3 regions of the Kitasatospora sp. NPDC056651 genome follow, and region 2 is predicted to be linked to each of the others. Evidence: riboswitches for the same ligand, from Rfam matches in the RefSeq annotation. Region 2 holds a riboswitch; each other region holds the start of a gene.
What was found. A riboswitch is a leader RNA that binds a small molecule or an ion and turns the genes downstream of it on or off. The one in region 2 is predicted to bind cobalamin.
Positions count from the first base shown of each region.

Region 1 (10,254 bases), on a different contig from region 2:
GGCCGAGCGGCGACAGCTCGGCGGCATCGTTCCTGCGCGTCAGGGCGCCGACGGCCGCCAGGCCGTCCAGCATCCAGTCCAGGACGGCGGCCACGTCCGAGGGCGCGGCCGGGGTGTCGATCTGCGGCTCGCGGCAGGTGCCGCGGACGGCGGAGACGGCCGAGGCGGCGTGCGGCACCGGCGACAGTCCCGGCCCGCCGAGGCCGGTGCCGACCCGGCGCTCGTCCAGGCCCCGGCGCAGCAGTTCCAGCAGCTCGCTCTCGGCGACCGGCCCGTCGACCAGGTGGAGGAAGGAGAGCAGTTGCGGCGCCTGGTCCACGGCCTGCCCGGCCAGCACGGCGAACACGCCGCGCAGCGCGGCGGGCGGCACCGGGGCCAGCAGGGTCCAGGCGTCGAACAGTGCCGACCAGCCGCGGATCACGGCCTCGTCGTCGTGCTCCCAGGCGTGCAGGCGCCAGCCGGGGCCGGCCCCGCCGTCCCGGGGCTCCACCAGGCCCACCAGCAGCGCCTGCCCCCACGCCTTGGCGGCGGCGCCGACCGTCATGGCCAGTGCCCGGCCCGCCGTGCGGGCGTCCTCCGGGAGCAGCTCGCCGCGCTTGTCGACCTCGGCCAGCTCGCCGGCCCAGCGGGCGATCCGGACGGCGTCCACCAGCATCCGGCGGGCCAGCGGCGCCAGCTCGGCGGGTGCCGGGAAGCCCTCCGGCACGGGAACCCGGCCTCGCCCGGGGGCCGGAGCGGGTCCTCGTCGCCGGGGTACTCCGTTACGGGGGACACCCGCCCCGCCCGGCCTGCCACCGGCGGGCCGTTGGGCCGTTCCGGGGAGACGGGTCACCGTCGCACCGGTACCGATCGTCGGCGGGAGCGGGGCATCACGGTCGCGCGGGTTCCGAGACGTCACGTCGAGCAGTCTTCCCCTTGTACCGGCCTTCTGTCACATCCGGTTGTCCGTACGACCGGGCGACCGGCGGTGGCACCTCCGCAAGATCGGGCAACAGCGGCAAACCGCCTGGCCGGAAACGTATGACCTGCGCATGCCACTTCGGATACTCCGGTTGCCCGGAATGCTCGATCGGTCACGGTGCGTAGGGGTGGGGGCGTCAGTGGCGGACACATTTTTATCCCTGGCGACAGGGTGGTTTACGTCCGGGAAATCCGCTCCGGCGACTTCCGCCGGGACTGTCCAGCCCGAATCCGGACGGATGCCGGACGGACCGGGGGGTTCTCCCCGCGCGAGAAGTCGGCGGGTCCGACTTCTCGTGTCCGCCGGACGGAATGGGGAAACGTTCACGCACGGACGGGGGGAAGCCCGCCGGAATAGCCGGCGGGGCCCGGTCGACAACCGCCCGCACCACCGGGGGGCCGGACATCTCCTAAAGCAGCGGCGTGAGCCAGCGGCGGAGGAGTTCGGTGTAGCGATCGGGGGCGGTGTTCCAGAGGGTGGCGTGGTCGGCGCCGGGAAAGGGCTGGAGGCTCACCACGTCGTGGCGGACGGCCGCCAGTTTCTCGGCGGTGCGGAAGGGCGCGATCCGGTCCTCCGGGCTGTGCAGCAGAAGAGTGGGGACACGCAGGTCGGTGCCGTCGGCGACACGGCCGAAGTCGGCGAGGTCGACGCCGGTGCGCCCTTCGGCCGCGAGGGCGCCGAGCTCGGCGGCGACGCCCCGGAAGCCGGCCCGGGCGGCGTCCCGGCGGGCCGAGGCCGGGAGGTCGAGCACCGGGGAGTCGAGGACCAGGCCGCGGACGGCGTGCGACCAGGCCGAGCGGGCCGCCGTCTGGAGGACCATGGTGGCCCCGAGGGACCAGCCGTAGAGGATCACCTTGCCCGCGCCGTTGTCCAGCGCCAGCCGTACCGCCGACTCGATGTCGCGCCACTCGGTCTCGCCGAAGTGGCTCAGCCCGTCCGGGGAGGCGGGGGCGCCCCGGTCGCCGCGGTAGGTGACGGAGAGGACGGGCAGGCCGAGCCGGTGGAGGACGGGGAGCACCGGGAGGGTCTGCCCGCGGTCGGCCTCGGGACCGTGCACCAGGATCACCCAGGTGCCGCGCTTGCCGTCGATCCGCCAGGCGGGCAGGGCACCGAGCTCGCCGTCGGCGGTGGTGTCGGTGAAGGCGAGGCCGAGCGCCTCGGTCGGGTCGCCGAGCAGGACCCGGGGCGTGAAGCGGACCTCGGTGCCCGGGGTGAGGGTGCCGCGGTCGGCGCGGACCAGCCGACGGGTGACGCCCTGTTCGTCGCTGTGCAGGACCTCCTCGACGACCGCGTGTCCGCCGTCCCCCCACTCGACCGCCCAGCGGCCGCGGCGCAGGCTCTCCGGGCCGCGCGTGAAGGTGATCCGGCCGGGAGCCAGGTTCCGGACCAGGACCGGTCCGGACTCCCGGAGGGCGGTCGCCGGACGGACCATCCGTTCGGAGGCCCGACGACCGACCACCAGCACGGCTGCCCCGACCGCGGCGGCCGCCACGACGGCGGCGGTTCCCCAACGCATCTCGCTCCCCTGTTCTCTTGCTCCGCTCCGTCGCTCACGGATCTCTCGCTAGCGCGCCCACGGATCTGTCGCTCACGCACCGGACGGTGTTCGTGCACCAGTTCACCGGCGCACCGCCCACCCGGCCACCGGACTGAGCCGTTCGGGTCACCCGGGCGCGGCCCCGCGGTGCCGGGAGGAGACGGGACGTGCCGGGAGAAGCCGGGAGGAGACGACGGGTGTAGTGGCGGCGATCCCACGGGTCGTCAGCCGGGCCCGCTTGTGACCAACCCCTCCGTGACCTCGGTTGACTCCCGGTTCGGGCCCGTGATGGGATCCTGAGGCCATACGGAGGCATGGAGAGGAAGCCGGTGGAAGTCCGGCGCGGTCCCGCCACTGTCACCGGGGAGCACGCTCGGAACATCGCCACGGCGGGCCGTCGACGGCCGCTGGAAGGCTCCGAGGGTGCGTCCGACCCGGAAGCCAGGAGACTCTCGCCCCCGTCACGTCGATCCAGGGCGCGGACCCTGAGTGAGGACACGCACGCGATGCAGGCTGCCCCGCCCTGCCGGACCCCGAGCTGCCTTCCGCCGTGCGGCCGATGACCCCTGCGACGCCGCGCGCGTCCACGACGCGCCCGCTGACCCGCGCCGTCGCCTTCGCGCTCGGTGCCGTCGCGGGCTACGCCGCCGACGCCCGCTTCGGCGACCCGCGCCGGGGCCACCCGGTGGCCGCCTTCGGCGACGCCGCGACCCGGCTGGAGCGGCGGCTGTGGCGTGACGACCGCACCGCCGGCGCCGGGTACACGGCGCTGTGCGTGGGCGCGGTCGCGACGGGCGCGCTCGCGCTGGACCGTACGGTGGGCCGGCGCCCGCTGGGCCGGGCGGCGCTGGCGGCGGCCGCGACCTGGACGGTGCTCGGCGGCACCTCGCTGACCCGGGAGGCGCGCGCCATCGGCCGCTCGCTGGCCGCGGACGATCTCGCGGCCGCCCGGGAACGGCTGCCGCACCTGTGCGGGCGGGACCCGAGCGCGCTGGACGGACAGCAGATCGCCCGGGCGGTGGTCGAGTCGGTGGCCGAGAACACCGCCGACGCCGTGGTGAACGCGCTGACCTGGGGCGCCCTGGCCGGCACCCCCGGCCTGCTGGCCTTCCGCGCCGTGAACACCCTGGACGCCATGGTCGGCCACCGTTCGCCGCGCTACGCCCGCTTCGGCTGGGCCTCGGCCCGGCTGGACGACCTGGCGGGCTGGCCTGGCGCCCGGCTGACGGCGCTGCTGACGGTGGCCGCCGCGCCCGAGCCCCGGACGGCCTGGCGGGTCTGGCGCCGGGACGGCTCCGCACACCCGAGCCCGAACGCGGGCCAGGCGGAGGCGGCGTTCGCCGGCGCGGTGGGCGTCCGGCTGGGCGGGACCCTCCGGTACGGCGAGCGGGAGGAGCACCGGCCGGTCCTGGGCGCGGAGCTGCGGCCGGTGACGGCGGACGACATCGAGCGCGCCTGCGCGCTCTCCCGGCGGGTGGGCGCACTGGCGCTGGGTACCACGGTCGCGGGGCACGTGCTGCTGCGCGCGCTCCTGGCGAAGAGGGGAAGGGCATGACGAACGCGCTGCTGGTCGCGGGGACGACCTCGGACGCGGGCAAGAGCGTGGTGACGGCCGGGATCTGCCGTTGGCTCGCCCGCCAGGGCGTGCGGGTCGCGCCGTTCAAGGCGCAGAACATGTCGCTCAACTCCTTCGTCACCGCCGACGGCGCGGAGATCGGCCGCGCCCAGGCGATGCAGGCGCAGGCCGCCCGGGTGGAGCCGGAGGCGGCGATGAACCCGGTGCTGCTCAAGCCGGGCGCGGACGGCCGCAGCCAGGTGGTGCTGCTGGGCAGGCCGGTCGCCGAGGTGGGCGCGCTGGACTACCGCGAGCGCAAGCCCGTCCTGCTGGAGCGTGCCCTGGAGTGCCTGGTCGACCTGCGCCGGCGCTTCGACGTGGTGGTCTGCGAGGGCGCGGGCTCGCCGGCCGAGATCAACCTGCGCGACCGCGACATCGCCAACATGGGCCTGGCCACCGCCGCCGACCTGCCGGTGGTGGTGGTCGGGGACATCGACCGCGGCGGGGTCTTCGCGGCGATGTACGGGACGCTGGCGCTGCTGTCCGCCGAGGACCAGCGGCACGTGGCGGGCTGGTTCGTCAACAAGTTCCGCGGCGACGCGCGGCTGCTCGCCCCCGGACTGGAGATGCTGCACGAGCTGACCGGCCGTCCGGTGCTGGGCACGCTGCCGATGCTGCCCGGGCTCTGGCTGGACGCCGAGGACTCGCTGGACCTGTCCACCGTGGTCGACCGGACGGACGGTCGCGGGCCGCTCGGCGCGGACGTGCTGCGGGTGACGGTGGTGCGCTTCCCGAGGCTGTCCAACTTCACCGACCTGGACGCGCTCGCCCAGGAGCCCGGCGTGCTGGTGCGCTGGGCGACCAGGCCGGAGGAGCTGGCCGACGCCGACCTGGTGGTGCTGCCCGGCACCCGGGCCACCGTCGCGGACCTCGCCTGGCTGCGCGAGCGCGGCCTGGAGCCGGCCCTGAAGGCGCGGGCGGCGGCCGGGCTGCCGATCCTCGGCGTCTGCGGCGGCTACCAGATGCTGGCGCACTCGATCGTGGACGAGGTCGAGTCGAAGGCGGGTGCGGTCGAGGGGCTCGCACTGCTGCCGACCCGGGTCCGCTTCGGTGTGGAGAAGGTGCTGGCCCGGCCGGTCGGCGAGGCGTTCGGGCAGCGCGTCGAGGGCTACGAGATCCACCACGGGGTGGTGGCGGTGGACGGTGGCGAGGGGTTCTTCTCCGACGGTGCGGGGCGGAACCTGGACGGCTGCCGGCTGGGCTCGGTGTGGGGCACCACCTGGCACGGCGCGCTGGAGAACGACGGGTTCCGGCGCGAACTGCTGCGCCAGGTGGCCGAGTCGGCCGGGCGGGCGTTCGTCCCCGCGCCGGACACCTCCTTCGCCGCCGCGCGCGAGGCCCGGCTGGACCGGCTGGGCGACCTGATCGCGGAGCACGCCGACACCGACGCGCTGTGGAAGCTGATCGAGGGCGGGGTGCCGGCGGCCGGATCGCTGCCGTTCGTCCCGCCCGGGACCGCTGGGAGTGACGCATGAGCCGGGTTCGGCCGCAGGACCGGATACGACCGCAGGACCGGACACGACAGGAGTGGGGTACGGCATGAGTGACGTCCGCTATCCGTTCACCGCGGTCGTCGGCATGGCCGACCTGCGGCTCGGACTGCTGCTGAACGCGGTCTCCCCGGCCGTGGGCGGCGTGCTGGTGCGCGGCGAGAAGGGCACCGCGAAGTCGACCATGGTGCGCGCGCTGGCCGGGCTGCTGCCGGACATCGCCGCGGTCGACGGCTGCCGCTTCGCCTGCGACCCGGCCGCGCCCGACCCGCAGTGCCCGGACGGGCCGCACGACGCCCCCGCCGGCCACGAACGGCCGTCCCAGCTGGTCGAGTTGCCGGTCGGCGTGGCCGAGGACCGGATCGTCGGCTCGCTCGACCTGGAGCGGGCGCTGGCCGAGGGCGTCAAGGCGTACGAGCCCGGACTGCTCGCCAAGGCGCACCGCGGCGTGCTCTACATCGACGAGGTGAACCTGCTCCAGGACCACGTGGTGGACCTGCTGCTGGACGCCGCCGCGATGGGCCGTTCCTACGTCGAGCGCGAGGGCGTGTCGGTGCGGCACGCGGCCCGGTTCCTGCTGGTCGGCACGATGAACCCGGAGGAGGGCGAGCTGCGGCCGCAGCTGCTCGACCGGTTCGGCCTGACCGTCGAGATCGCCGCCACCCGGGACCCGGCCGAGCGCGCCGAGGTGGTCCGGCGCCGGCTCGCGTACGACGCGGACCCGGCGTCGTTCACCGCCCGGTTCGCGCGGGACGAGCGGGCTCTTGCCGAACGCATCACCGCCGCGCGCGAGTTGCTTCCAGCGGTCGAGCTGACGGAGGTGGCGCTGCGTCAGATCACCGCCGTGTGCGCCGCGTTCGAGGTGGACGGGCTGCGCGCGGACATCGTGATGGCCCGCACGGCCGTCGCGCTGGCCGCCTGGGACGGGCGCGCCGAGGTGCGGGAGGAGGACGTCCGCAAGGCCGCCCAGCTGGCGCTGCCGCACCGGCGCCGCCGCAACCCCTTCGACGCGCCGGGACTGGACGAGGAGCAGCTGGACCGGACGCTGGAGGAGCACGCACGGCAGGACGACCCGGAGCCCGAGGGCGACGGGCCCGGCCCGGACGGCGACGGCGACGGCGGCCCGGACGGCGACGGGCCCGACGGCGGCCCCGACGGCGGCGGCCCGGACGGCGGCGGCGCACCCGAGCCGTCCGACGGCCCGCACGCGGAGGCCGCCCCGGAAGCCGCCTCGGAAGCCCCGGACGCCGGGGAGGCCACGGACGCCGGGGAGGCCGCGCGGCAGCCCGTACCGGCCCAGCACCCGGCCCCCGCGAAGGAGTCGGCGCCGGTCGCGGCGGCGGACCCGTACCGGACCCGGCTGTTCACCGTGCGGGGCACCGGCCACGGCGCCCAGGGCCGCCGCTCCCCCGCCGAGACCACCGGCGGGCACACCATCCGTGCCCGCCGCCCGCAGGGCGCGCTCGGCCGGCTGCACCTGACCGCGACCCTCCAGGCCGCCGCGCCGCACCAGGCGGCGCGCGGGCGCAGCGGGCGGGCGCTGGTGCTGCACAAGGACGACTTCCGCGAACAGGTGCGCCAGGGACGGGAGTCCAACCTGGTGCTGTTCGTGGTGGACGCCTCCGGTTCGATGGCGGCCCGGCAGCGGATGACCGCCGTCAAGGGCGCGGTGCTGTCGCTGCTGATGGACGCCTACCAGCGCCGCGACAAGATCGGCATGGTCACTTTCCGGGGCGCGGGCGCCGAGCTGGCGCTGCCGCCCACCTCCTCGGTGGAGGTCGGCGCGGCCCGGCTGGAGTCGCTGCCCACCGGCGGGCGGACCCCGCTGGCCGAGGGGCTGCTGCGGGCGCACGAGGTGCTGCGGGTCGAGCGGCTGCGCGACCCGAACCGGCGCCCGCTGCTGGTGGTGGTGACCGACGGCCGGGCCACCGGCGGGCGGGACGCGCTCGCCCGGTCGCGGCGCGCGGCGGCGCTGTTCGCGGCGCAGGGCACCGCGAGCGTGGTGCTGGACTGCGAGTCCGGACCGGTCCGCCTGGGCCTGGCCCGTACGCTGGCCGGGCTGCTCGGCGGCACCGCCGTCAGCCTGGACGAGCTGCGCGCCGAGGGCGTCGCCTCGCTCGTCCGCGAGAGCCGCTCCGAGAGCCACTCCGCAAGCCGTTCCGCGAACCGCTCCGCAACCCGTGCGACCACCACTTCGACGCGAAAGGCGGCCTGACCGACATGCCCAAGGGAGTCCCCGAGAGCGTCCCCGACGACGGCCTGACGACCCGTCAGCGCCGTACGCTGCCGATCACCGCCGTGCACACCGGCCCGGGCAAGGGCAAGTCCACGGCCGCGTTCGGCATGGCGCTGCGGGCCTGGAACCAGGGCTGGCCGGTCGGGGTGTTCCAGTTCGTGAAGTCCGCCAAGTGGAAGGTGGGCGAGGAGAACGCGCTGCGCGTGCTCGGCGCCTCCGGCGAGGGCGGCACCGTCGACTGGCACAAGATGGGCTCCGGCTGGTCCTGGATCCAGCGCTCCGCCGAGCAGGAGATGTCCAGCGAGGAGGCGGCCAAGGAGGGCTGGGAGCAGGTCAAGCGGGACCTCGCGGCCGAGACCTACCGCTTCTACGTGCTCGACGAGTTCACCTACCCGATGCACTGGGGGTGGATCGACCCGGACGAGGTGGTGGCCGTGCTCGGGGACCGCCCGGGCAGCCAGCACGTGGTCATCACCGGGCGGTACGCGCCCGAGGCGTTGACCGGATTCGCCGACCTGGTCACCGAGATGACCAAGGTCAAGCACCCCATGGACGCCGGCCGCAAGGGCCAGCGCGGTATCGAGTGGTAGACCGTTGACCGACATCCCCCGCCTCGTCGTCGCCGCGCCCTCCTCGGGCGCCGGCAAGACCACCGTCGCCACCGGCCTGATCGCGGCGCTCGCCGCGCGCGGGCTGGCGGTGTCGCCGCACAAGGTCGGTCCCGACTACATCGACCCGGGCTACCACGCGCTCGCCGCCGGCCGACCGGGACGCAACCTGGACGCCTTCCTGTGCGGGCCGGAGCGGGTCGCGCCGCTGTTCCTGCACGGCGCGGCGGGGGCGGACGTCGCGGTGGTCGAGGGGGTCATGGGCCTGTTCGACGGGGCTTCGGGGCGCGGCGAGCTGGCCTCCACGGCGCACGTCGCCAAGCTGCTGCGGGCGCCGGTGGTGCTGGTGGTGGACGGCTCCTCGCAGTCCCGTTCGGTGGCCGCGCTGGTGCACGGCTTCGCCTCCTGGGATCCGCAGGTGCGCCTCGCCGGGGTGATCCTCAACCGGGTCGCCTCCGACCGGCACGAACAACTCCTGCGCGAGGCCCTGGAGGAGGGCTCCGGCGTACCGGTACTGGGCGCGCTGCGCCGCTCGGCGGCCGTCGCCACCCCGTCCCGCCACCTCGGGCTGATCCCCGCGGTGGAGCGCTCGGCGGAGGCCCTCAAGGCGGTCGCCGACATGGGCGAACTGGTGGCCTCCTCGGTCGACTTGGACGCCCTGCTCGAACTGGCCCGGACGGCACCGGAGTTGGACGCCGAGCCGTGGGACCCTTCGGCCGAGGTCGCGCCGGTGGCCGGACGGCCGCGGATCGCGCTGGCGGGCGGCGCCGCGTTCTCCTTCTCGTACGCCGAGAACGCCGAACTGCTCGGCGCGGCGGGGGCCGAGGTGGTCCCGTTCGACCCGCTGCACGCCTCGGCGCTGCCCGAGGGGACGGCGGGCCTGGTGATCGGCGGCGGCTTCCCGGAACTGTACGTGCGGCAGCTGAGCGGCAACGCCCCGCTGCGCGCGGCCATCGCCTCGTTCGCGGCCGCGGGCGGGCCGATCGCCGCCGAGTGCGCCGGACTGCTCTACCTGGGACGGGAGTTGGACGGGCTGCCGATGTGCGGCGTACTGCCCGCCGACGCCCGGATGACCGAGCGGCTCACCCTCGGCTACCGGGAGGCGGTCGCCCTGCACGACTCGCCGCTGGCCCGGGCCGGGACGAGGCTGCGCGGCCACGAGTTCCACCGCACGGTCTGCGACCCGGGCGCGGGCGAACTGCCCGCCTGGGGCTGGCGCCTGCCGACCGGCCCGCGCACGGAGGGCTTCGCGGACGGCAATGTGCACGCCTCCTACCTGCACCTGCACTGGGCCGGCGCGCCGACGCTGGCGTCCTCCTTCGCGGCCGCCGCCGCCTCGTTCGCGGCGGGGCCGGGGGCGGGGACGGGGACGGCGCCCGGGACGGGGCCCGAGGCAGGGCCCGGGCCAGGGGCGGCGTAGTTCACGGCTGCGGGCCCCGCCGCCCCGCCGGGATGCGGCGCGGAATTCGCCGCGGAATTCGCCGCGACGGCGCGGGGCCCGCGGTTCTAGGCTGCGCGCATGCATGTGATCGTTCTCAACGGCGGGTCCAGCTCCGGCAAGTCGAGCATCGCCCGACACCTCCAGGAACTGCTGCCGGAGCCGTGGCTACACCTCGGTGCGGACACCATGGTCGACGCGCTGCCGCCCGCGCTGCGTGAAGGCGGCGAGGGCATCGGCGGCGTGACGGGCGGCGACGGCACGGTCGAGGTCGGTCCCGTGTTCGCCGCGCTGGACACCGCCTGGACGGTCGGTGTGGCGGCGATGGCCCGGGCCGGGGCCCGGATCGTGGTGGACGAGGTGTTCCTC
Region 1 is NZ_JBHTWX010000004.1:75,748-86,001, forward strand. Features, by position in the region: gene ACFRAR_RS03675 (hypothetical protein) at 1-706, opposite strand, end outside; gene ACFRAR_RS03680 (alpha/beta hydrolase family protein) at 1,371-2,477, opposite strand; cobalamin riboswitch at 2,817-2,950, shown strand; gene ACFRAR_RS03685 (cobalamin biosynthesis protein) at 3,058-4,053, shown strand; gene ACFRAR_RS03690 (cobyric acid synthase) at 4,050-5,588, shown strand; gene ACFRAR_RS03695 (putative cobaltochelatase) at 5,653-7,818, shown strand; gene cobO (cob(I)yrinic acid a,c-diamide adenosyltransferase) at 7,824-8,429, shown strand; gene ACFRAR_RS03705 (cobyrinate a,c-diamide synthase) at 8,434-9,867, shown strand; gene cpt (chloramphenicol phosphotransferase CPT) at 9,967-10,254, shown strand, end outside.
Region 1: it holds a riboswitch for cobalamin, as region 2 does, so the genes downstream of both, ACFRAR_RS03685 (cobalamin biosynthesis protein) here and ACFRAR_RS21400 (FecCD family ABC transporter permease) in region 2, are expected to answer to the same signal.

Region 2 (10,254 bases):
GGTCAAGGCCGACCCCAAGCTCGCCTCGCTCGTCCCGGACGACGTCAAGGCGGCCGGCAAGCTCCTGATCGGCGCGGACGCCTCGTACGCGCCGGACGAGTTCAAGGACGACAGCGGCAAGGTCATCGGCATGGACGTCGACCTGGCCAACGCCATCGCCGCCAAGCTCGGCCTGAAGGCCGAGGTCCAGGACTCCGGCTTCACCGCGATCCTCCCCGGCATCCAGTCGAACAAGTTCCAGCTCGGCATGTCCTCCTTCACGGACAAGAAGGAGCGCGAGGAAGTCGTCGACATGGTCACCTACTTCAACTCCGGCAGCGCCGTCGCGGTGAAGAAGGGCAACCCGGAGAAGATCGACCCGAAGGACCTCTGCGGCAAGAAGGTCGCCGTCCAGACCGGCACCACCCAGGCCGACGAGATCAACGACACCCGCGACCCGGACTGCGTCAAGGCCGGCAAGCCGGGCATCCAGAACGGGGGCGACAAGTTCGACCTCCAGACGGACGTCACCAACGCCGTGGTCTCCGGCCGCGACCAGGCGATGATGGCCGACTCCCAGGTCGTCGACTACGCGGTCAAGCAGTCCGGCGGCCAGCTGGAGAAGGTCGGCGAGACCTACGGCGTGGCCCCCTACGGCGTCGCCCTGGCCAAGGGCTCCAAGCTCACCCCCGCCATCCAGGGCGCCGTCCAGTCGCTGATCGACGACGGCACCTACAAGCAGATCCTCACCAAGTGGGGCGTCGAGGCCGGCGCCATCGACAAGTCGGTGATCAACAGCGTCGCCGCCGGCCACTGACCCTCGTACGCTCCATCTTCTCCCCCGAGGCCACACCGTGAACTCTTTGGACAAGGGGACGGCGGAGAAGGGACGGCCCGACACCATCCGGGCCGTCCCCGTCCGCCACCCCGGACGCTGGGCGGGCGCCGTCGTCATCGCCCTGCTCGCGGCGATGCTGCTGAGCGCCCTCTTCACCAACCCCGCTTTCAAGTGGGACATCGTCGGTCAGTACCTGTTCCACGCCAGCATCATGCACGGCCTGCTGGTCACACTGGAGCTGACCGTGCTCGCCATGCTCATGGGCGTGGTCGGCGGCATCGTCCTCGCGGTGATGCGCCTGTCCCCCAACCCGCTGCTGGCCGGCGTCGCCTGGGTCTACATCTGGGTCTTCCGCGGCACCCCGGTGCTGGTGCAGCTGGTGTTCTGGAACTTCCTCGGCCTGATCTGGGCCAAGCTGTCGATCGGTGTCCCGTGGGGACCGGAGTTCTGGTCCCAGCAGACCAACGTGCTGATCCCGACCTTCGTCGCCGCGCTGCTGGGCCTCGGCCTCAACGAGGCCGCCTACATGGCGGAGATCGTCCGCGGCGGCATCCAGTCGGTGGACGAGGGCCAGGCCGAGGCCGCGCACGCGCTCGGCATGAGCCGGTTCCAGGCGATGCGCCGGATCGTCCTGCCGCAGGCCATGCGGGTGATCATCCCGCCGACCGGCAACGAGACCATCTCGATGCTCAAGACCACCTCGCTGGTCTCGGTGATCTCCCTGGAGGAGATCTTCCGGGCCGGCCAGGTGATCTACTCCCGCAACTACCAGAACATCCCGCTGCTGATCGTGGTCAGCCTCTGGTACCTCTTCTTCACCTCCGTGCTGACCATCGGCCAGTACTACCTGGAGCGCTACTACGCCCGGGGTTCCAACCGCACCCTCCCGCCCACCCCGCTGCAGCGGCTCCGGGGCCTGTTCGCCGGGAAGCCCGCCGCCCCCGGGACGTCCCCCCGCACCGCCCCGGGGCACGACGGAGGTGGTCCCGCATGACCGATCCGACCAAGCCCCCCGCCGACGCCGCCGCGTCCGCCGAGCCCATGGTCCGCGCCGAGAACGTGCACAAGTCCTACGGGCTGACCGAGGTGCTCAAGGGCATCGACCTGGAGGTCAGGCAGCGCGAGGTGTTCTGCCTGATCGGCCCGTCCGGCTCCGGCAAGTCGACCTTCCTGCGGTGCATCAACCACCTGGAGAAGATCAACGCCGGCCGCCTCTGGGTGGACGGCGAGCTGGTCGGCTACCAGCAGCGGGGCGACCGGCTGTACGAGCTCAGGGACCGCGAGGTCGCCGTCAAGCGGCGCGACATCGGCATGGTCTTCCAACGCTTCAACCTGTTCCCGCACATGACCGCCATCGAGAACGTGATGGAGGCCCCGGTCCAGGTCAAGGGCGAGAGCAGGGCCGAGGCCCGCGAGCACGGCATGGCCCTGCTCCAGCGGGTGGGCCTCGCCGACAAGGCGAAGAACTACCCCTCGCAGCTCTCCGGCGGCCAGCAGCAGCGCGTGGCGATCGCCCGCGCGCTGGCCATGAAGCCCAAGCTGATGCTCTTCGACGAGCCGACCTCCGCGCTGGACCCGGAGCTGGTCGGCGACGTCCTCGACGTCATGCGCGGCCTCGCCGAGGAGGGCATGACCATGGTGGTCGTCACCCACGAGATGGGCTTCGCCCGCGAGGTCGGCGACGCGCTGGTGTTCATGGACGGCGGCGTGGTGGTCGAGTCCGGCACCCCCCGCGAGGTGCTCACCAACCCCCAGCACGAGCGCACCAGGGCCTTCCTGTCCAAGGTGCTCTGAGAGCCCCACCGTCGGCGCCCGGCAGGCCTGACCTGCCGGGCCCGACGTTTTCTCCGCCCAGGTAATAGGCTGGAGGCTGTCAGCCTGTTACCGAACCTGGAAGGACCCCTGTGGAGCTCGCCGCGTACGCCGATCTCGCCGTTCGGCTGGTGAACACCGAGGAGCCCGAGCGCGGCACCGACACGCTGACCTCGGTCGAGGCGGTGCGCGGACTGTTCTCCGACTCCTCGCGGGCCGCCGCGCTCGCCGACGAGTCCGACCTGCCCCGGCTGCGGGCGGTGCGCACCAGGCTGCGCGGGGTCTTCGAGGCCGCCGCCGAGGGGGACGAGATCCGCGGCGTCGACCTGCTGAACAGCCTGCTGATGGAGTACCCGGTCAGCCCGCTGATCTCCGGGCACGACTACCTGGACGACGCCGGACGGCCCCGCTGGCACCTGCACCTGGCCGACAACTCCGCCACCGCCACCGCGCACTTCAGTGCGGTCGCCTGCATGGGCCTGGCCGTCCACCTGACCGAACTCGGCGCCGACCGGCTCGGCATCTGCCAGGCCGCGCCCTGCCGCAACGCCTACCTGGACACCTCGACCAACCGCTCCCGCCGCTACTGCTCGGACCGCTGCGCGACCCGCGCCAACGTCGCCGCCTACCGGGCCCGCAAGCGCCAGGAGGCGGAGGCCGCGGCCCGCGCCTAGCCCGCGCCCAGGTCCTGTCCGGGTCGAGATGCCCTACGGCGTGTCGGCCGCGTCGACCCAGGCGCCCAGCCGGCGGGCCAGGCCCGGCACCCGGGCCAGTCGCGGGGTGAGCAGCAGCCGTTCCAGCCGGCGGCCCGGCGCCAGCCAGGCCGGGCTCGGACGCAGCCGCAGCAGCGCCCGGCCGAGCACCAGCTCGTCCGGGACCGCACCGTAGCTGCGGCTGTCGCTGTCCACCGGACGGTTGTCGGAGAGCAGCCACCAACCCCTGGCCCGGCGCTCCGCGGCCCGCTTCACCACCAGCAGGTCCTGCTGGAAGGGGTGCCGGAAGACCACCACCGCGCCCGGCCGGATCGGTGCGCCGTAGCGGACCAGCAGCTGGTCGCCCTCGCGCAGGGTCGGCACCATCGACGGCCCCGCCACGTCGACCAGCCCGAACGGCAGCACGCCACCCGGTTCACCGTCCTCCGGTCGCGTGCTCCGCGCCACGACTCCTCCTCCGATCGGCCCGCCCCCAGTCTGCCGTACGGACCGTCATCTGTTCGATGCCCGAATTGGCACGGTTCCGGGTCCGCCTTTGGCCCTGGGCCCACCGCCCGATCGCGAAACCGGGAGGGCGGAAGGGTAATCTCAGGCGCGGGAAGACGATCTAAGGAAGGACTCCCATGTTCTCTCGTCTGTTTGCACCGCGCGCCACCGCCCACGCCCACTGCGACCTGCCCTGCGGCGTGTACGACCCGGCGCAGGCCAAGCTGGAGGCCGAGTCCGTCAAGGCCACCCAGGAGAAGTACCAGGCCAACGAGGACCCGCACTTCCGCGCCCGCGCCATCATCATCAAGGAGCAGCGCGCCGAGGCCGTCAAGCACCACATCTCGGTGCTGTGGAGCGACTACTTCAAGGCCCCGCACTTCGAGAAGTACCCGCAGCTGCACCAGCTGATCAACGACACCCTGAAGGCCGCCTCGGCCGCCAAGGCGTCCACCGACCCGGCCACCGGCCAGGCCCTGCTGGACCTGATCGCCGAGGTCGACAAGATCTTCTGGGAGACCAAGCAGGCCTGAGCCTGACGCGTCGCCACCCGGCCGCCCCCGTCCGCACCGTCGGACGGGGGCGGTCGTGCGTTCACGTCCGACCCGCCCTCGGTAAGGGTCGCTTGGCCTGAGCGGCTGTTATGCTGCCAAGGCGTCCGAGGGGGAAGTCCGGTGTGAATCCGGCGCTGACCCGCAACGGTGAGCACGGCCCGTACCAGCCCGGACGGCCGTGCCAGCCCGATCGCCCCCGGCCGCTCGACCTCCCGACAACTCGCCGCGGACTGCGAGGGGAACGGCGCCCCGGCACCCCCGCGGTCCGCGCCCGCCCCGGCGCACCCACGGCCCGAGGCAAGGCGCCACCCGTGAACCGCGCACCCGTGAACCGTGCAGCCGGCCCGCCCACCCGTCGAATACCCGTCGCCCCGCTCGCCGCCGGCCTCGCCGCCGCGCTGCTGCTCTCGCTGGTCTGCGGGGTCGCCCTCGGCTCCTCCGGGATCGGCCTGTCCCGCGTCCTGCGGCTGCTCGGCGCCGGGCTCACCGGCGGCCGGCTGGACGCGGACGAGGCCGCCGCCTACGCGATCGTCTGGGAGATCCGGCTGCCGCGCACCGTCCTGGCCGCGGTGGTCGGCGCCGGGCTGGCCGCCTGCGGGACCGCCGTCCAGGCCCTGGTGCGCAACTCCCTGGCCGACCCCTTCGTGCTCGGCATCTCCTCCGGCGCGGCCGTCGGCGCCAACGCCGTCCTGCTGTTCGGCGCCTTCGCCTCGCTCGGGGTCTGGGCGATCTCCGCCTCCGCCTTCGGCTCCGCGCTCGTCGCCATGACCCTGGTCTACCTCGCCGCCCGCACCGCGTACGGGCTCACCCCGCTGCGCCTGGTGCTCACCGGCACCGCCCTGTCCTACGGCTTCTCCGCCGCCACCACCCTGATGGTCTTCGCCGCCGACCGCGGCGAGGCCGCCCGGGACGCCATGATGTGGCTGCTCGGCAGCCTCGGCGGCGCCACCTGGGGCTCGGTGCCGATCGCCGCCGCCACCGTGCTGGCCGGCCTCGCCTACCTGGGCTGCGCCGCCGGCCGGCTGGACGCGCTCGCCATGGGCGACGAGACCTCCGCCTCGCTCGGCGTGGACCCGGACCGGCTGCGCCGCGAGCTGTTCGTGGTGACCGCCGCCGTGACCGGCACCGTGGTCGCGGTCAGCGGGGCGATCGGCTTCGTCGGGCTGCTGATGCCGCACCTGGCGCGGATGCTGGTCGGCGCCGGGCACCGCCGGGTGCTGGTGATCGCACCGCTCGCCGGGGCCCTGCTGCTGGTCTGGGTGGACATCGCCTCGCGCACCCTGCTGGCGCCCGCCGAACTGCCCGTCGGGGTGTTCACCGCGGTGCTCGGCGTGCCCGCCTTCCTGCTGATGATGCGCCGCCGCGGCCAGGCCTTCGGAGCCGCCCGATGAACCGGCTGAACGGGATGAACCGGATGACCGACCCGACCGGGGCCCGGGGCCCGGGCGAGGACCTCGCCGTCGACGCCGTCTCGGTGGAGCTGGCCGGCACCCGGCTGGTCCACGAGGTGAGCCTGGACGCCGCCGCCGGCCGGGTGGTCGGACTGGTCGGACCGAACGGCAGCGGCAAGTCGACCCTGCTGCGCTGCGTCTACCGGGTGCTCAAGCCGGCCGGCGGCGCGGTCCGGCTGGCCGGCGACGACCTGCACGCGCTCACCGCCCGCGAGACGGCCCGGCGGGTGGCCGCGCTGACCCAGGAGCACTCCGCCGAGTTCGACTTCACGGTCGCCGAAGTGGTCGCCATGGGCCGGCTGCCGCACCGCCGCGGCTTCGGCGCCCCGGCCGACGGCGACGAGGAGCGCTGCGCCGAGGCCCTGCGCAAGGTCCGCGCCGGGCACCTCGCCGAACGGGGCTTCCTGAGCCTGTCCGGCGGCGAGAAGCAGCGGGTGCTGTTCGCCCGCGCGCTGGTCCAGGAGCCACGGCTGCTGGTGCTGGACGAACCCACCAACCACCTCGACATCGCGCACCAGCTGGAGGTGCTGGCCCTCGCCCGCGAGGCCGGACCGACGGTGGTCACCGCGCTGCACGACCTCAACCTGGCGGCGAGCCACTGCGACCTCCTGTACGTGCTGCGGGCCGGCCGGATCGTCGCCTCCGGCCCGCCCCACGAGGTGCTCCGGCCCGCCCTGCTGGCCGAGGTGTTCGGCGTCCGCGCCACCCCGGTGCGGCACCCGGAGACCGGCGCCCTCCAGCTGCTGTTCGACCGCCTCGCCCCCTCCGCCTGACCAGCCCCCCGAAGGAACCACCGTGCGCACCAAGGCCGTTGCCGCCACCGCCCTGCTCACCCTCGGACTCACCGCCTGCGGCGCCGAGATCGCCCCCGAGGAGGCCGCCGCCGGCTCCGCCCACTACCCGGTGACGGTGGAGAACTGCGGCGAGAAGCTCACCTTCGACCACAAGCCCGCCCGGGTGGTCACCAACGACGTCAACATCACCGAGCTGATGCTCTCGCTCGGCCTCGCCGACCGGATGGCCGGCTACGTGATGCCCGACGACAAGGGGAAGATCGACGCGGTGGCCTGGAAGGACGGCTACCAGCAGACCACCTGGCTCTCCAAGAAGGTGCTCACCAAGGAGATCGCGCTGGACGCCAAGGCCGACCTGGTCTTCGCCGGCTGGCACTACGGCTTCGTCGAGGGCACCGGCGTCACCCCGCAGGCGTTCAAGGCGCTCGGGGTCGACTCGTACGTGCTCAGCGAGTCCTGCCGCAGCGGCAAGGGCGCCGAGCGCGGCGTGATGGACCCGCTGGAGGCGCTCTACACCGACCTGGCCAACCTCGGCGAGATCTTCGACGTCAAGGACCGCTCCGACAAGCTGATCGCCGACTTCAAGGCGCGGATCGCCGCCGTCCCGCGGCCCGAGCGCCACCCGTCCGTCTTCCTGTACGACAGCGGGCAGGACAAGCCGTACACCGCCGGGAAGTTCGCCGCCGCGAACGAGATCATCACCCGGGCCGGCGGCGGCAACATCATGGGCGACCGGGCCGACACCTGGTTCACGGCCGGCTGGGAGAGCGTGGTGCGGCTCGATCCGGAGGTGATCGTGATCAACGACTACGCGACCCCCCGCGCCGAGGAGAAGCGCCGGTTCCTCAAGTCCTTCCCGCCGCTGGCCGACGTCGCCGCGGTCAGGAACGACCGGATCTTCGTCATGGACTACGTCGACCTGGTGGAGAGCCCGCGCAACCCGGCCGCGATCGGCGCGCTGGCCGAGTACCTGCGCACCGTGCCGGCCCGCTGACCGACCGCCGACCGCGCTCCTCCGACCGGACGGCCGGGCGTACGCTCAAGGTACGGACCGACGGAACCCGACCGGAGGAGCGAGATCATGACCACCGTGGCGGGCCCCGCCGCCTTCGACGCCCGCGCACTGCGCGAGGGCATCGAACACGGCGACGCCGAAACCCTCCTGGCGCTCTACGCCGAGGACGCCGAACTGCGCATGGTCGATCGCAAGACCCAGCCCAGCCACCCCCTGGTGATGCACGGGCGGGCGGAGATCGGCGCCATGCTGGACGACGTCTACGGCCGCGAGATGACCCACAAGCTGGAACAGGTGGTGGTCCAGGGCGACCACGTCGCCTTCCTGGAATCCTGTCGCTACCCGGACGGCGTCCGGGTGTTGATGTCCTCGATGGCCGACCTGCGGGACGGACGGATCGTCGACCAGACCTCCGTCCAGGCCTGGGACGAGACCGGTCCCGAGCAGTAGGCTCACAGTCATGATCCGCACCGCCGTCGCCAGCGACGTCCCCGTCATCCACGCCATGATCCGTGAACTCGCGGACTACGAGAAGGCCCTGCACGAGGCGAAGGCCACCGAGGCCCAGCTGCACGACGCCCTGTTCGGCGAGAGCCCGGCGCTGTTCGGCCTGATCGCCGAGGACGGGACCACCGGCGAGCCGGTCGGCTTCGCGCTCTGGTTCCGCAACTTCTCGACCTGGCGCGGCACCCACGGGATCTACCTGGAGGACCTGTACGTCCGCCCGGAGGCCCGCGGCGGCGGCCACGGCAAGGCGCTGCTGCTGGAGCTCGCCCGGATCGCCGTCGAGCGCGGCTACTCCCGGGTCGAGTGGTCGGTCCTGGACTGGAACCAGCCCTCGATCGACTTCTACAAGTCGATCGGCGCGGTGTCGATGGACGAGTGGACGGTCTACCGTCTCACCGACGGGGCGCTGGCCGCCGCCGGACAGCGCTGAACGGTCCCGTACGGGCCGGGGAAAGGGTCTGCCACCCTGCGTCGCAATGCCTTACCATGAGTAACTCCCGAACCGGGGTGCGGAAGGCAGAGCGATGGCGGATCCGCGGCACCGGGGCCCCTCCGGGGGTAGCAAGCGGTAACAAGCGGGGTACCAAGAAAGCACAGCGCGCCACCCAGGAGGCAAGGGTGTCCCAGATCGACGGCGATCTCGGTGTTCAGGACTTCGTGGAGGTCCGGCTGCCCGCAGCGGGCGCCTACCTCTCCGTGCTGCGAACAGCGACGGCCGGGTTGGCGGCCCGGCTGGATTTCACCCTCGACGAGATCGAGGACCTGCGGATCGCGGTCGACGAGGCCTGCGCCATCCTGCTCCAGCAGGCGGTGCCCGGCTCCGTACTGTCCTGCGAGTTCCGGCTGGTCGGCGACTCGCTGAAGGTGACCGTCGCCGCACCGACCACCGACGGCAAGGCTCCCGAACGGGACACCTTCGCCTGGACGGTGCTCTCCGCGCTGGCCGGCGAGGTCGACTCCTCGGTCGCCGAGGACAACACCGTGTCGATCAGCCTGCACAAGAAGCGCGGCGGGACCCCGGCCCACTAGTCGGGCCGGCCGGCAGCGAGCAGCACCCAGCACCACCCGCGCAAGGGCCGTCCGCCGATCCCCGCTCCGGGGCCCGGCGGGCGGCTCCCGGTACCGCCCCCGGGGCGGTACGACCAACGAGACGATTCCGGGGCCGCCGGCCCCGGTGCTCCCGGAACGGAACGGGGGAATGGCCGTGAGTGATCTGGACCGTACCGGCCTCGCGACGGCGGGACCTGCCGTACCGACCCAGGCGAGCGTTCCCGGCCTCGCCGCCAACGACGAAGCGCACCCGAAGGACGCCCACCGGATGAGCCACCCCACCGAGCCGACGTCCGATCCGACGCCCGCCTCCGCGTCCCCGCCGGGCCCGGTGAGCCCGGCGGGCCCGGTGGACCCCGCGGACGAGACGAAGGCAGCGAACGCAGCGGACCCGGCGGCCGAGGCGGACCCGGCACCCGAGGCCGAACTGCACGGCGCGGTGCCCGCCCAGGGCTCGCACCGCACCGGCGCCCCGGACCGGGAGGCCGCCCGCGCGCTGTTCGTCCGGCTGTCCGCACTGCCCGAGGGCTCCCCGGAGCGGGTCGAGCTGCGCAACCAGCTGGTGCGGATGCACATCCCGCTGGTCGAGCACCTGGCCCGGCGCTTCCGCAACCGCGGTGAGCCGCTGGACGACCTGACCCAGGTCGCCACCATCGGGCTGATCAAGTCGGTGGACCGCTTCGACCACGAGCGCGGGGTCGAGTTCTCCACCTACGCGACGCCGACCATCGTCGGGGAGATCAAGCGGCACTTCCGCGACAAGGGCTGGGCGGTGCGCGTTCCGCGCCGGCTCCAGGAGCTGCGGCTCTCGCTCACCACGGCGACCAGCGAACTCTCCCAGCGGCACGGCCGCTCCCCCACGGTGCACGAACTGGCCGAGCACCTGGGGATCTCCGAGGAGGACGTCCTGGAGGGCCTGGAGTCCGCCAACGCGTACTCCACGCTGTCCCTGGACGTCCCGGACAGCGACGACGAGTCGCCGGCCGTCGCGGACACCCTGGGCGCGACCGACGAGGCGCTGGAGGGCGTCGAGTACCGCGAGTCGCTCAAGCCGC
Region 2 is NZ_JBHTWX010000054.1:9,332-19,585, forward strand. Features, by position in the region: gene ACFRAR_RS21370 (ABC transporter substrate-binding protein) at 1-796, shown strand, start outside; gene ACFRAR_RS21375 (amino acid ABC transporter permease) at 834-1,811, shown strand; gene ACFRAR_RS21380 (amino acid ABC transporter ATP-binding protein) at 1,808-2,611, shown strand; gene ACFRAR_RS21385 (CGNR zinc finger domain-containing protein) at 2,722-3,303, shown strand; gene sodX (nickel-type superoxide dismutase maturation protease) at 3,337-3,789, opposite strand; gene sodN (superoxide dismutase, Ni) at 3,966-4,361, shown strand; cobalamin riboswitch at 4,450-4,599, shown strand; gene ACFRAR_RS21400 (FecCD family ABC transporter permease) at 4,709-5,773, shown strand; gene ACFRAR_RS21405 (ABC transporter ATP-binding protein) at 5,797-6,606, shown strand; gene ACFRAR_RS21410 (ABC transporter substrate-binding protein) at 6,629-7,621, shown strand; gene ACFRAR_RS21415 (nuclear transport factor 2 family protein) at 7,709-8,092, shown strand; gene ACFRAR_RS21420 (GNAT family N-acetyltransferase) at 8,103-8,579, shown strand; gene ACFRAR_RS21425 (anti-sigma regulatory factor) at 8,768-9,178, shown strand; gene ACFRAR_RS21430 (RNA polymerase sigma factor SigF) at 9,354-10,254, shown strand, end outside.

Region 3 (10,254 bases), on a different contig from region 2:
CATGCCGACGATGGGGTGAACGCCGTGCACACCAATGACCTGACGGATGATCAGTTCGCCATCGTGGCCGCCGTCCGGGACTTCGCGGCCGGCTGCCTGGCACCGTACGCGGTGGAGTGGGACCAGACCAAGCACTTCCCGGTGGACGTCCTGCGCAAGGCCGCCGGGCTCGGCCTGGGCGGCGTGTACGTCCGCGAGGACGCGGGTGGCTCCGAACTCACCCGCGCCGACGGCGTGCTGGTCTTCGAGGCGCTGGCGACCGGCTGCCCGTCCATCGCCGCCTACCTGTCCATCCACAACATGGTCGGCTGGATGATCGACCGGTACGGCAGCCAGGCCCAGCGCGCCCGGTGGCTGCCCGCGCTCTGCTCGGCCGAACACCTCGGCAGCTACTGCCTGACCGAGCCGGGCGCGGGCTCGGACGCCGCCGCGCTCACCACCCGGGCCCGCCAGGACGGCGACCACTGGGTGCTGGACGGCGTCAAGCAGTTCATCTCCGGCGCGGGCGCCGCCCAGGTGTACGTCGTGATGGCGCGCACCGGCGGTCCGGGGGCGCGCGGAGTCTCCGCGTTCGTCGTCGAACGGGACGACGCCGGGGTCTCGTTCGGGCCGAACGAGAAGAAGATGGGCTGGAACGCCCAGCCCACCCGGCAGGTGCTGCTGGACGGCGTCCGGCTGCCCGCCGACCGGCTGCTCGGCGGGGAAGGCGAGGGCTTCCGGATCGCCATGAGCGGGCTGAACGGCGGGCGCCTCGGCATCGCCGCCTGCTCCCTCGGCGGCGCGCAGGACGCCCTGGAGCGGGCCACCGGCTACCTCGCGGACCGCGAGGCGTTCGGCGCCCGGCTGCTGCACGCCCAGGCCCTCCAGTTCCGGCTGGCCGACATGGCGACCGAGCTGGAAGCGGCCCGCTCGCTGCTGTGGCGGGCGGCGACCGCCCTGGACCGGGGCGACCCCCGGGCGCCGCAGCTGTGCGCGATGGCCAAGCGGTACGCCACCGACACCGGTTTCGAAGTCGCCAACGCCGCGCTCCAACTCCACGGCGGCTACGGCTACCTGGCCGAGTACGGCATCGAGAAGACCGTCCGCGACCTGCGGGTGCACCAGATCCTGGAAGGAACCAACGAGATCATGCGCGTCATCGTCGCCCGCGGCCTGACGGGGGCCGCGTGATGGCCGGCCGGGAGCCCGACGAGGTCATCGTCCAGCGCGAGGGCCGCACCGGCCTGCTCGTCCTCAACCGGCCGGCGGCCCTGAACGCCCTCACCCACACCATGGTGCGACGGATGTCCGAGGCCCTGGAGGCGTGGGAGCGGGACGACCGGGTCGAGACCGTCGTCGTCAGCGGGGCCGGTGAGCGGGCCTTCTGCGCGGGCGGCGACATCGTGGCCATCCACCGCGCCGCCACCGGCGGGGACCCGGGCGCCGTCGAGGAGTTCTGGCGGGACGAGTACCGCCTCAACGCCCGGATCGCCCGCTACCCCAAGCCCTACGTCGCGCTGATGGGCGGCATCGTGATGGGCGGCGGCGTCGGCGTCTCCGCCCACGGCAGCGTCCGGATCGTCACCGAGACGACCCGGGTCGCCCTGCCGGAGGCCGGCATCGGCTTCGTCCCCGACGTCGGCGGCACCTACCTGCTCGCGCTCGCCCCCGGCGAGCTCGGCACCCACCTCGCCCTGACCGCCGGCTCCGTCGGCGCCGCTGACGCGCTGCTGTGCGGGCTCGCCGACCACTTCGTGTCCGCCGAGCGGCTCCCGGCGCTGCTGGACGACCTGGCCGAGCTGACCGTGCACGACGCGCTGCGCCGACACGTCGGGGCCTCGCCGGGCGGCGTGCTGGCCGGGCAGCGCGGCTGGATCGACCACTGCTACGCGGCCGGCACGGTGGAGGAGATCCTCGACCGCCTCCGGGACAGCGGGGAGCCCGAGGCGAAGAAGGCCGCGGACCGGATCACCGCCAACTCCCCGACCGCGGTGAAGGCCACGCTGACCGCGCTGCGCCGGGCCCGCTCGGTCGGCCCGCTGGAGGCGGTGCTGGACCAGGAGTACCGCACCTCCTGCGCGGCGCTCGCCACGCCGGACCTCGCCGAGGGCATCCGGGCTCAGGTGATCGACAAGGACCGGTCGCCACGCTGGCGCCCGGCGGCGCTGAACGCCGTCGAACCCGCCGCGGTGGCCCGCTACTTCGCCCCGCTCGGCGAGCGTGAACTCGGGCTCGCCGCCACCTCACCCCTGGAGCGCTGGTGACCCACAGCATCGGATTCGTCGGACTGGGCAACATGGGCGGCCCGATGGCCGCCAACCTGGTCAAGGCCGGGCACCGGGTGACCGGCTACGACCTGTCGGACGTGGCCCGGGACCGGGCGGCCGGGCACGGCGTGACCGTGGCCGGCTCGGCCGCGGCGGCGGTGGCGGCGGCCGAGGCGGTCGTCACCATGCTCCCGGCCGGACGCCATGTCCTGGAGACCTACCGGGAGTTGACGGAGGCGGCGCCCAGTGGCGCGCTGTTCGTGGACTGCTCCACCATCGCGGTCGGCGACGCCCGGATCGCCGCCGACCTCGCCCGCACCGCCGGACACCGGGCGGTGGACGCGCCGGTCTCCGGCGGGGTGCCCGGGGCCGAGGCCGCGAGCCTGACCTTCATGGTGGGCGGCTCCGACGGCGAGTTCGCCGAGGTGGAGCCGGTGTTGGCGGCCATGGGCCGCAAGGTGGTGCACTGCGGCCCGGCCGGTGCCGGGCAGGCCGCGAAGCTCTGCAACAACATGATCCTCGGGGTGTCGATGATCGCGGTGAGCGAGGCCTTCGTCCTCGGGGAGAGCCTGGGGCTCAGTCACCAGGCCCTCTTCGATGTCGCCGCCACCGCCTCCGGCCAGTGCTGGGCACTCACCACCAACTGCCCGGTCCCCGGGCCGGTCCCGGCCAGCCCGGCGAACCGGGAGTACGCGGCCGGGTTCGCCGCCGCCCTGATGGCCAAGGACCTCGGGCTGGCCGCCGACGCCGCCACCGCCTGCGCCGTCCCGGCCGAATTCGGGCGCCGGGCAGCGGAGTCGTACGCCGCCTTCGCCCAGGGCGAGGCGGGCGGGCTGGACTTCTCCGCGATCATCACCACCCTGAGGGAGGACGGCGAGTGACCGGCTACGAGACGATCCCGGCCGAGCGCAGGGGGCGGGTGGGGCTGATCACGCTCGACCGGCCGAAGGTGCTCAACGCGCTCAACACCCGGCTGATGACCGAAATCGTGGCAGCGTTCGCGGCCTGGGACCGGGGATGACGGCCTTCGCCGAGAGGCGCCCGCCGGAGTTCACCGACCGCTGACGGTGTCGCCCGGGTGCGCCGCCCCACCTCCGGGGCGGCGCGCCGCGCGCGGGTCGTAGCGGGTCAGCTGTTCGCGCGGACGGTCGCGCGGATCCAGTCGGCGAAGGCGGGTGCGCTGCTGTAGAGGCCGGGGCCGGAGGCGCACGGGACATGCCCGCCGATGCCCGGGCCGGAGGTGACGCCGATGAGTTCCCACCGCCCGCCCCGGCCGCGCTGGATCTGCGGCCCGCCGGAGTCGCCGAAGCAGGCCATCGCCCGCGGGACCCGGCTGACGGTGCACAGCCGGGTGGGGTCGGCGTAGCCCGGGTCGCACTCGGATTCGGCCGCCCGGCGGGTGTCCAGCTGCTGGAGGTGGTCGGGGAACCGCAGGCCGCCGAGATCGTCGGTGTCGACGACGGTGCCGAAGCCGAGCAGCCGGGTCGGGGTGCCGGGGACACCGGGCCGCTCGGCGACGGGAACGGGCCGTTCCTTCACCGGGCGGTCCAGACGGATCAGCGCGACGTCGTTCAGGTTGGGCCCGGCGCCCCCTCCCTGCCGGTAGCCGGGGTGGGTGAACGTGCCGGCGACGGCGCGGACGGTGCCGCCGGACCTGCGCTCGGAGCTGCCGATCCGGACGGTCCCGGTGGGCGTGACCAGGTTCGGGTCGACGCAGTGGGCCGCCGTCAGCACCCACTGGCGGTCGATCAACGAGGCACCGCAGACGCCGTCGTCCAGGCCCGGGGCCGACACCGGGACCGAGGCCATGAACGGATAGCGCTGCGTGGCGTCCGTCCCGTTGACGATCGCCCCGGCACTGCCGACCGTCACGGCGGTGAGTCCCACGGCGAGCACGGAGACGGCCGCGACGCGGGCCGCGCGACGCCGTACGGGGTTCCGACTGAACATCAGACATCCTCCTTGGAACCGGAGTTTCCGGATGCCTTCAGCCTTGCTCTCCAAGATCCACCGGGCCATCAGGGCAGCGGGTGCGAGGACGGTGGGGATATCCCCCCGAGGGGGCGGGAGGGAACCTCCCGCCCCGCTCGCCGGTGCCGCGTCCGGTCAGTCGCCCGAGCGCCGGAGCAGGTAGGTGTCCATGATCCAGCCCTTGCGCTCGCGGGCCCGCTCCCGCACCTCGCGGATCCGCGGGGCGGTCTCGGCGAGCGGCCCGGAGACCAGCACCTCGTCGGGGGTGCCGAGGTAGGCGCCGTAGTGGATGTCCAGCCCCTCGGGGTCGATCTCGGTGAAGGCGGCCCGGCCGTCGAGCATCACCACCACGTCGTCCACCCCCTCGGGAAACCCCTCGGCCAGGCGGCGCCCGGTGGTGATCTGCACCGGGCGGCCGACCCTGGTCAGCGTGGTGCGGTGCCGGGCGGCGAGCGCGGACACGCTGCTGATGCCCGGGACCACCTCGTACTCGAACGGCGCCCCGCCCCGGGCCGACACGTCCTCCACCACCGCGATGACGCTGTCGTAGAGGGCCGGGTCGCCCCAGACCAGGAACGCGGCGCGCTCGTCCGGGCCGAGGTGTTCGGCGACCAGACGCTCGACCAGGTCGGCGCGGCGCACCCGCCAGTCGTCCACGGCGGCCGCGTACGCGGGGGTGGTGCGGTCGCGCTCCGCGTCCGGCACCTCGACCACGCGGTGCCCGGGCCGGCCGTGGTCGGCCAGCATCCGGCGGCGCAGCCGGATCAGGTCCTGTCGCTCCTCGCTCTTGTCGAGGACGAAGAAGACGTCGGTGCGGGCGATCGCCTTGACCGCCTGCAGGGTGAGGTGGTCGGGGTCGCCCGCGCCGATGCCGATGACGTAGATGTGCCGCATGGGGACATTCTGCCGTCCGCCCGGGCGCGCGGCCCCAGGGGTCGTGCGTGGACCGACCGAAGAGGTGGGCGGTGGCCGTGAGCTGCGCGGATGGACGTAAGCTGGCGGGGCAGCTGGTTCGCCCCGCCCGCCAGGCGGGGCGTCGCAAGAGGGAACCCGGTGACGCCTTTCGACTGGCCGGTCCGGGACCGCCCCGCAGCGGTGAGCGGGAGCGACCGCCGTCCCGTGCACCGGGCCCGGCAACGGGGCCGGGAAGCGACGGCCGGTGGGCGTCCGTCCCCGGTTCCGGCCGGGAGGGCGTGCCCGCGAGTCCGAAGACCTGCCGCTGCCCGCGTGCCGTGGTGGCCCGCGGTCCCACCACGACCCCGAGTCGGGCCGACGGTGCGGGTGGACCGTATACGGACGGCTGCCCGCTCCTCGGCACGCCCGGGGCGCGCGACCTCACGAAGGAGAGTTCCGTGCAGCGGAACGCCGACCACGGTTCCCACGGCGCCATGACGGGCGGGCCGTCGCTGTGACCAGTCCCTCCGTCCTCTCCCGCACCCCGGCCGACTCGGCGGTCACCCTCGCGCACATCATGAGCGACCACGACACCAACCTCTACGGGACGGTGCACGGCGGCGTGATGATGAAGCTGATCGACGACGCGGCGGCCGCCGCCGCGGGCCGGCACGCCGGCGTTCCCGCGGTCACCGTCTCGGTCCGGGAGATGTCGTTCCTGGCGCCCGTCAAGGCGGGGGACCTCCTCACCGTCCGCGCCCGGGTCGGCCGCGCCGGGCGGACCTCGATGGACGTGTCGGTGGTGGTGACCTCGGAGCGGTGGAACCTCGCCGGGCCCGTCACCAGGGTGGCGACGGCGCAACTGGTCTTCGTGGCGGTCGACTCCGAGGGCAAGCCCCACCCGGTACCGGAACTGGCCCCGGAGGGCGACGCCGACCGGCCGCTCGGGGGCTCGGCCGAGTAGCCGCGCGCGGCCGCGACGTCTCACCATGCAGACGCCTTTCGAGATTTCCGCCTCGGCCACGGTGGTTTGCCCCTAAGCTGGCGGCGCAGCTGGTTCGCCCCGCCCGCCAGGCGGGGCGTCGCAAGAGGGAACCCGGTGACGCCTTTCGACTGGCCAGTCCGGGACTGCCCCGCAGCGGTGAGTGGGAACGACCGCCGTCATACGCACTGGACCCGGGACGGGTCTGGGAAGCGACGGCCAGTAGGTGTCCACCCCTGGTTCAGGCCGGGGAGGGCGCGCCCGCGAGTCCGAAGACCTGCCACTGCCCGTGCGCGACCGTTCGCGCGCGGCCATCCGGTGACCTCGTGGGCGGGTCGGCGACCATACCGGGCGGAGCCGTGCACGGGTGCGGACGTCCGTCAGGTCCGTCATCCCTTCGCGTCCTCGTGCCGTCACCGGGCACTTGAGGATTCAGGCTCGCGAAGGAGAGTCCCTTGACAGCGAAGTCCGCAGCCGCGGCGTCCGTGGCCACCGCGTACGGCTACCCCCGGCAGGGCCGTCACCGGGAACTGAAGAAGGCGATCGAGGGGTACTGGAAGGGCACGGTCACGGCCGAGGCGTTGCTGGCCACCGCCGCCGAGCTGCGCCGGACGAACTGGGCGCAGTCCGCCGAGGCCGGGGTGGCGGAGGTGCCGACCGGCGACTTCTCCCTCTACGACCACGTGCTGGACACCACCGTGGCGGTCGGCGCGATCCCCGCGCGGCACCGGGAGGCCGTCGACGCCGACCCGCTGGACGGGTACTTCGCGATGGCGCGCGGCACCCAGGACGTCGCACCGCTGGAGATGACCAAGTGGTTCGACACCAACTACCACTACCTGGTGCCGGAGTTGGGCCCGGACACGGTGTTCGTCGCGAACCCGGCCAAGGCCGTCGCCGAGTTCGAGGAGGCCCTCGCGCTCGGCCACACCGCCCGGCCGGTGCTGGTGGGGCCGGTGACCTACCTGCTGCTGGCCAAGCCGGCCCCCGGGGTGGCGGCCGACTTCCAGCCGATCACCCTGCTGGACCGGCTGCTGCCGGTCTACGCGGAACTGCTCGCCGCGCTGAAGGACGCCGGTGCCGAGTGGACGCAGCTGGACGAGCCCGCGCTGGTGCAGGACCGCACCCCGGCGGAGCTGAACGCGGCCGCCCGCGCCCTCCGTGAGCTGGGCGCCCTCACCGAGCGGCCCAAGCTGCTGGTCGCGAGCTACTTCGACCGGCTCGGCGAGGCGCTGGCGGTGCTGGCCAAGTCCCCGGTCGAGGGTCTGGCGCTGGACTTCACCGGCCCCGCCGCCGCGAACCTGGAGGACCTCGCCGCGGTGGGCGGGCTGCCCGGCAAGCGGCTGGTGGCCGGGGTGATCGACGGCCGCAACATCTGGATCAACGACCTGGAGAAGTCCCTCGCGACCCTGGCCACCCTGCTGGGCCTCGCGGACACCGTCGACGTGGCGCCGGCCTGCTCGCTGCTGCACGTGCCGATCGACGCCGCCGCCGAGCGCGACATCGACCCGCAGATCGCGCGCTGGCTGGCCTTCGCCAAGCAGAAGGCGCGCGAGGCCGCCCTGCTCGCCCGGGCCCTGCGCGAGGGCACCGGCGCCGTCACGGCCGAGCTCGCCGCCAACCGCGCCGACCTCGCCTCCCGCGTCAACTCCCCGATCACCCACGACCCGGCGGTCCGCGCCCGGGCCGCCGCCGTCACCGCCGACGACACCCGCCGCGCCCAGGCCTACCCTCGGCGGGCCGAGGCCCAGCACGCCCGGCTCGGCCTGCCGCTGCTGCCGACCACCACCATCGGCTCCTTCCCGCAGACCACCGAACTGCGCATCGCACGCGCCGACCTGAACGCCGGGAGGATCGACGCGGCGGCCTACCGGGAGCGGATGGAGGCCGAGGTCCGCGAGGTCATCGCCTACCAGGAGAAGGCCGGTCTGGACGTCCTGGTGCACGGCGAGCCCGAGCGCAACGACATGGTCCAGTACTTCGCCGAGCAGCTCACCGGCTACCTGGCCACCCGGCACGGCTGGGTGCAGTCCTACGGCACCCGGTACGTTCGCCCGCCGGTCCTGGCCGGAGACATCTCCCGCCCGCACCCGATGACCACCGAGTGGTTCGGCTACGCGCAGGGCCTGACCCGGCGCCCGGTCAAGGGCATGCTGACCGGCCCGGTCACCATGCTCGCCTGGTCCTTCGTCCGCGACGACCAGCCGCAGGCCGACACCGCCCGACAGGTCGCCCTCGCCCTGCGGGACGAGGTCACCGACCTGGAGGCGGCGGGCGCGGCCGTCGTCCAGGTGGACGAGCCGGCGCTGCGCGAGACCCTCCCGCTGCGCGCCGCCGCCCGCCCGGCCTACCTGGACTGGGCCACCGAGGCCTTCCGGCTGGCCACCTCGGGCGTGCGGGCGGACACCCAGATCCACACCCACATGTGCTACGCCGAGTTCGGCGCCGTCATGACGGCGATCGACGAGCTCGACGCGGACGTCATCTCCCTGGAGGCGACCCGCTCGCACATGGAGGTGGCCGGCGAACTCGCCGAGGCGGGCTACCCGCGTGAGGTCGGCCCCGGCGTCTGGGACATCCACTCCCCGCGGGTGCCCAGCACCGAGGAGGCCGTCGAGCTGCTGCGGGCCGGTCTCGCGGCGATCCCCGCCGAGCGGCTCTGGGTCAACCCCGACTGCGGGCTGAAGACCCGCGGCTGGCCGGAGACCCGCGCCTCCCTCGACAGCCTGGTCGGCGCGGCCCGGGTGCTGCGCGAGGAACTGGCGGGCTGACGGAGGCCGGCTGACGGGAGCGGGGCGGGCGCCGCGCCCACCCCCCGCCCCCCCCCGGGGGGGGGGGGGGGGGCCCGCCCCCCCCCGCGCCCCCCCCCCCCGGCGACCGTGCGCCGGCGACTCGCGCCCAGGTGGGTGCCCCCGGCAGCAGGCCCCCCGCGGCTCCCGCCGCGGTCCGTCCGGCACGATGGATGGTGCCGACGACACCGAAACGACGACACTGGGACTTCCGGATGGACCACCCGACCGACGACACCCGCCTGCCCGCTCCGCGCGGCGGCACCGAACCCTACGGCCACTGCGTGCTCCTCAAGCACGGCGAGGTCGCCCTGAAGGGCCGCAACCGGCGCGCGTTCGTGAAGCGCCTGGAGGACAACCTGCGGTCGGCGCTGCGCGGGGTGGGCGGCTCCACCTGGATCCGAACCCCGCACAGCCTCACCGTGCTCGGCGGACAGGTGCCCGTCGAGGCCCTGGTCGAGAGGGCACGCACCGTGATCGGCTTCAGCTCCGTGGAGCCGGCGCTGCGCGTGCCCAGCACGATGGAGTCGATCGAGGCGAACGGGCTGGAGGTGCTGCGGGCCGCGTGCGCGGGGCGGGCCGCCACCGGTTTCGCCGTGCGCGCCAAGCGGCGCGACAAGGCCTTCCCGCTGACCTCCTCCCAGCTGGAGCGGGAGCTCGGCGCCCTGCTCCAGCCGCGGGTGCCCGGCCTGCGGGTGGACCTGACCGCGCCCGACGTCACCCTGTCCGTGGAGATCGACCGCCACGAGACCTTCCTCTCCGCCGAGCGCCACCCCGGACTGAGCGGGCTGCCGGTGGGCTCCAGCGGCCGCGCCCTGGTGCTGCTGTCCGGCGGGTACGACTCGCCGGTGGCCGCCCACCGGGCCATGCGGCGCGGCCTGGCCTGCGACTTCGTGCACTTCAGCGGCGCGCCTTACACCAACCCCGCGTCGGTGTACAAGGCCTACGCCTTGGCCCGCGAACTCAACCGCTACCAGCCGCCCGGCGCCCTGCACGTCATCGCGCTCGGCAAGGCCCAGAAGCAGCTGGCCATCGCGGGCGCCGGACGGCTCCAGGTGGTCGCCCAGCGCCGGCTCATGGTCCGCACCGCCTCGGCGCTGGCCGCCGCCACCGGAGCGCAGGCGCTGGTGACCGGCGACAGCCTGGGGCAGGTGGCGAGCCAGACCCTGGCCAACATGGCCGCGGTGGACCAGGCGGCCACCCTGCCGGTGCTGCGCCCGCTGGTCGGCTGGGAGAAGCAGGAGATCATCGACCAGGCCAGGGCGCTCGGCACGGCCGAGATCTCCGTGCTGCCGGACGAGGACTGCTGCAGTCTGCTCGCCCCGCCGGAGGTCACCACCGGGGCGCGGATCGGCCACCTGCGGGCCGTGGA
Region 3 is NZ_JBHTWX010000157.1:1,924-12,177, forward strand. Features, by position in the region: gene ACFRAR_RS36260 (CoA-acylating methylmalonate-semialdehyde dehydrogenase) at 1-19, shown strand, start outside; gene ACFRAR_RS36265 (acyl-CoA dehydrogenase family protein) at 16-1,170, shown strand; gene ACFRAR_RS36270 (enoyl-CoA hydratase/isomerase family protein) at 1,170-2,243, shown strand; gene mmsB (3-hydroxyisobutyrate dehydrogenase) at 2,240-3,127, shown strand; partial or broken gene ACFRAR_RS36280 (enoyl-CoA hydratase) at 3,124-3,261, shown strand; gene ACFRAR_RS36285 (S1 family peptidase) at 3,375-4,196, opposite strand; gene cobF (precorrin-6A synthase (deacetylating)) at 4,353-5,111, opposite strand; cobalamin riboswitch at 5,258-5,432, shown strand; gene ACFRAR_RS36295 (acyl-CoA thioesterase) at 5,626-6,075, shown strand; cobalamin riboswitch at 6,198-6,372, shown strand; gene metE (5-methyltetrahydropteroyltriglutamate--homocysteine S-methyltransferase) at 6,549-8,864, shown strand; gene thiI (tRNA uracil 4-sulfurtransferase ThiI) at 9,098-10,254, shown strand, end outside.
Region 3: it holds a riboswitch for cobalamin, as region 2 does, so the genes downstream of both, ACFRAR_RS36295 (acyl-CoA thioesterase) here and ACFRAR_RS21400 (FecCD family ABC transporter permease) in region 2, are expected to answer to the same signal.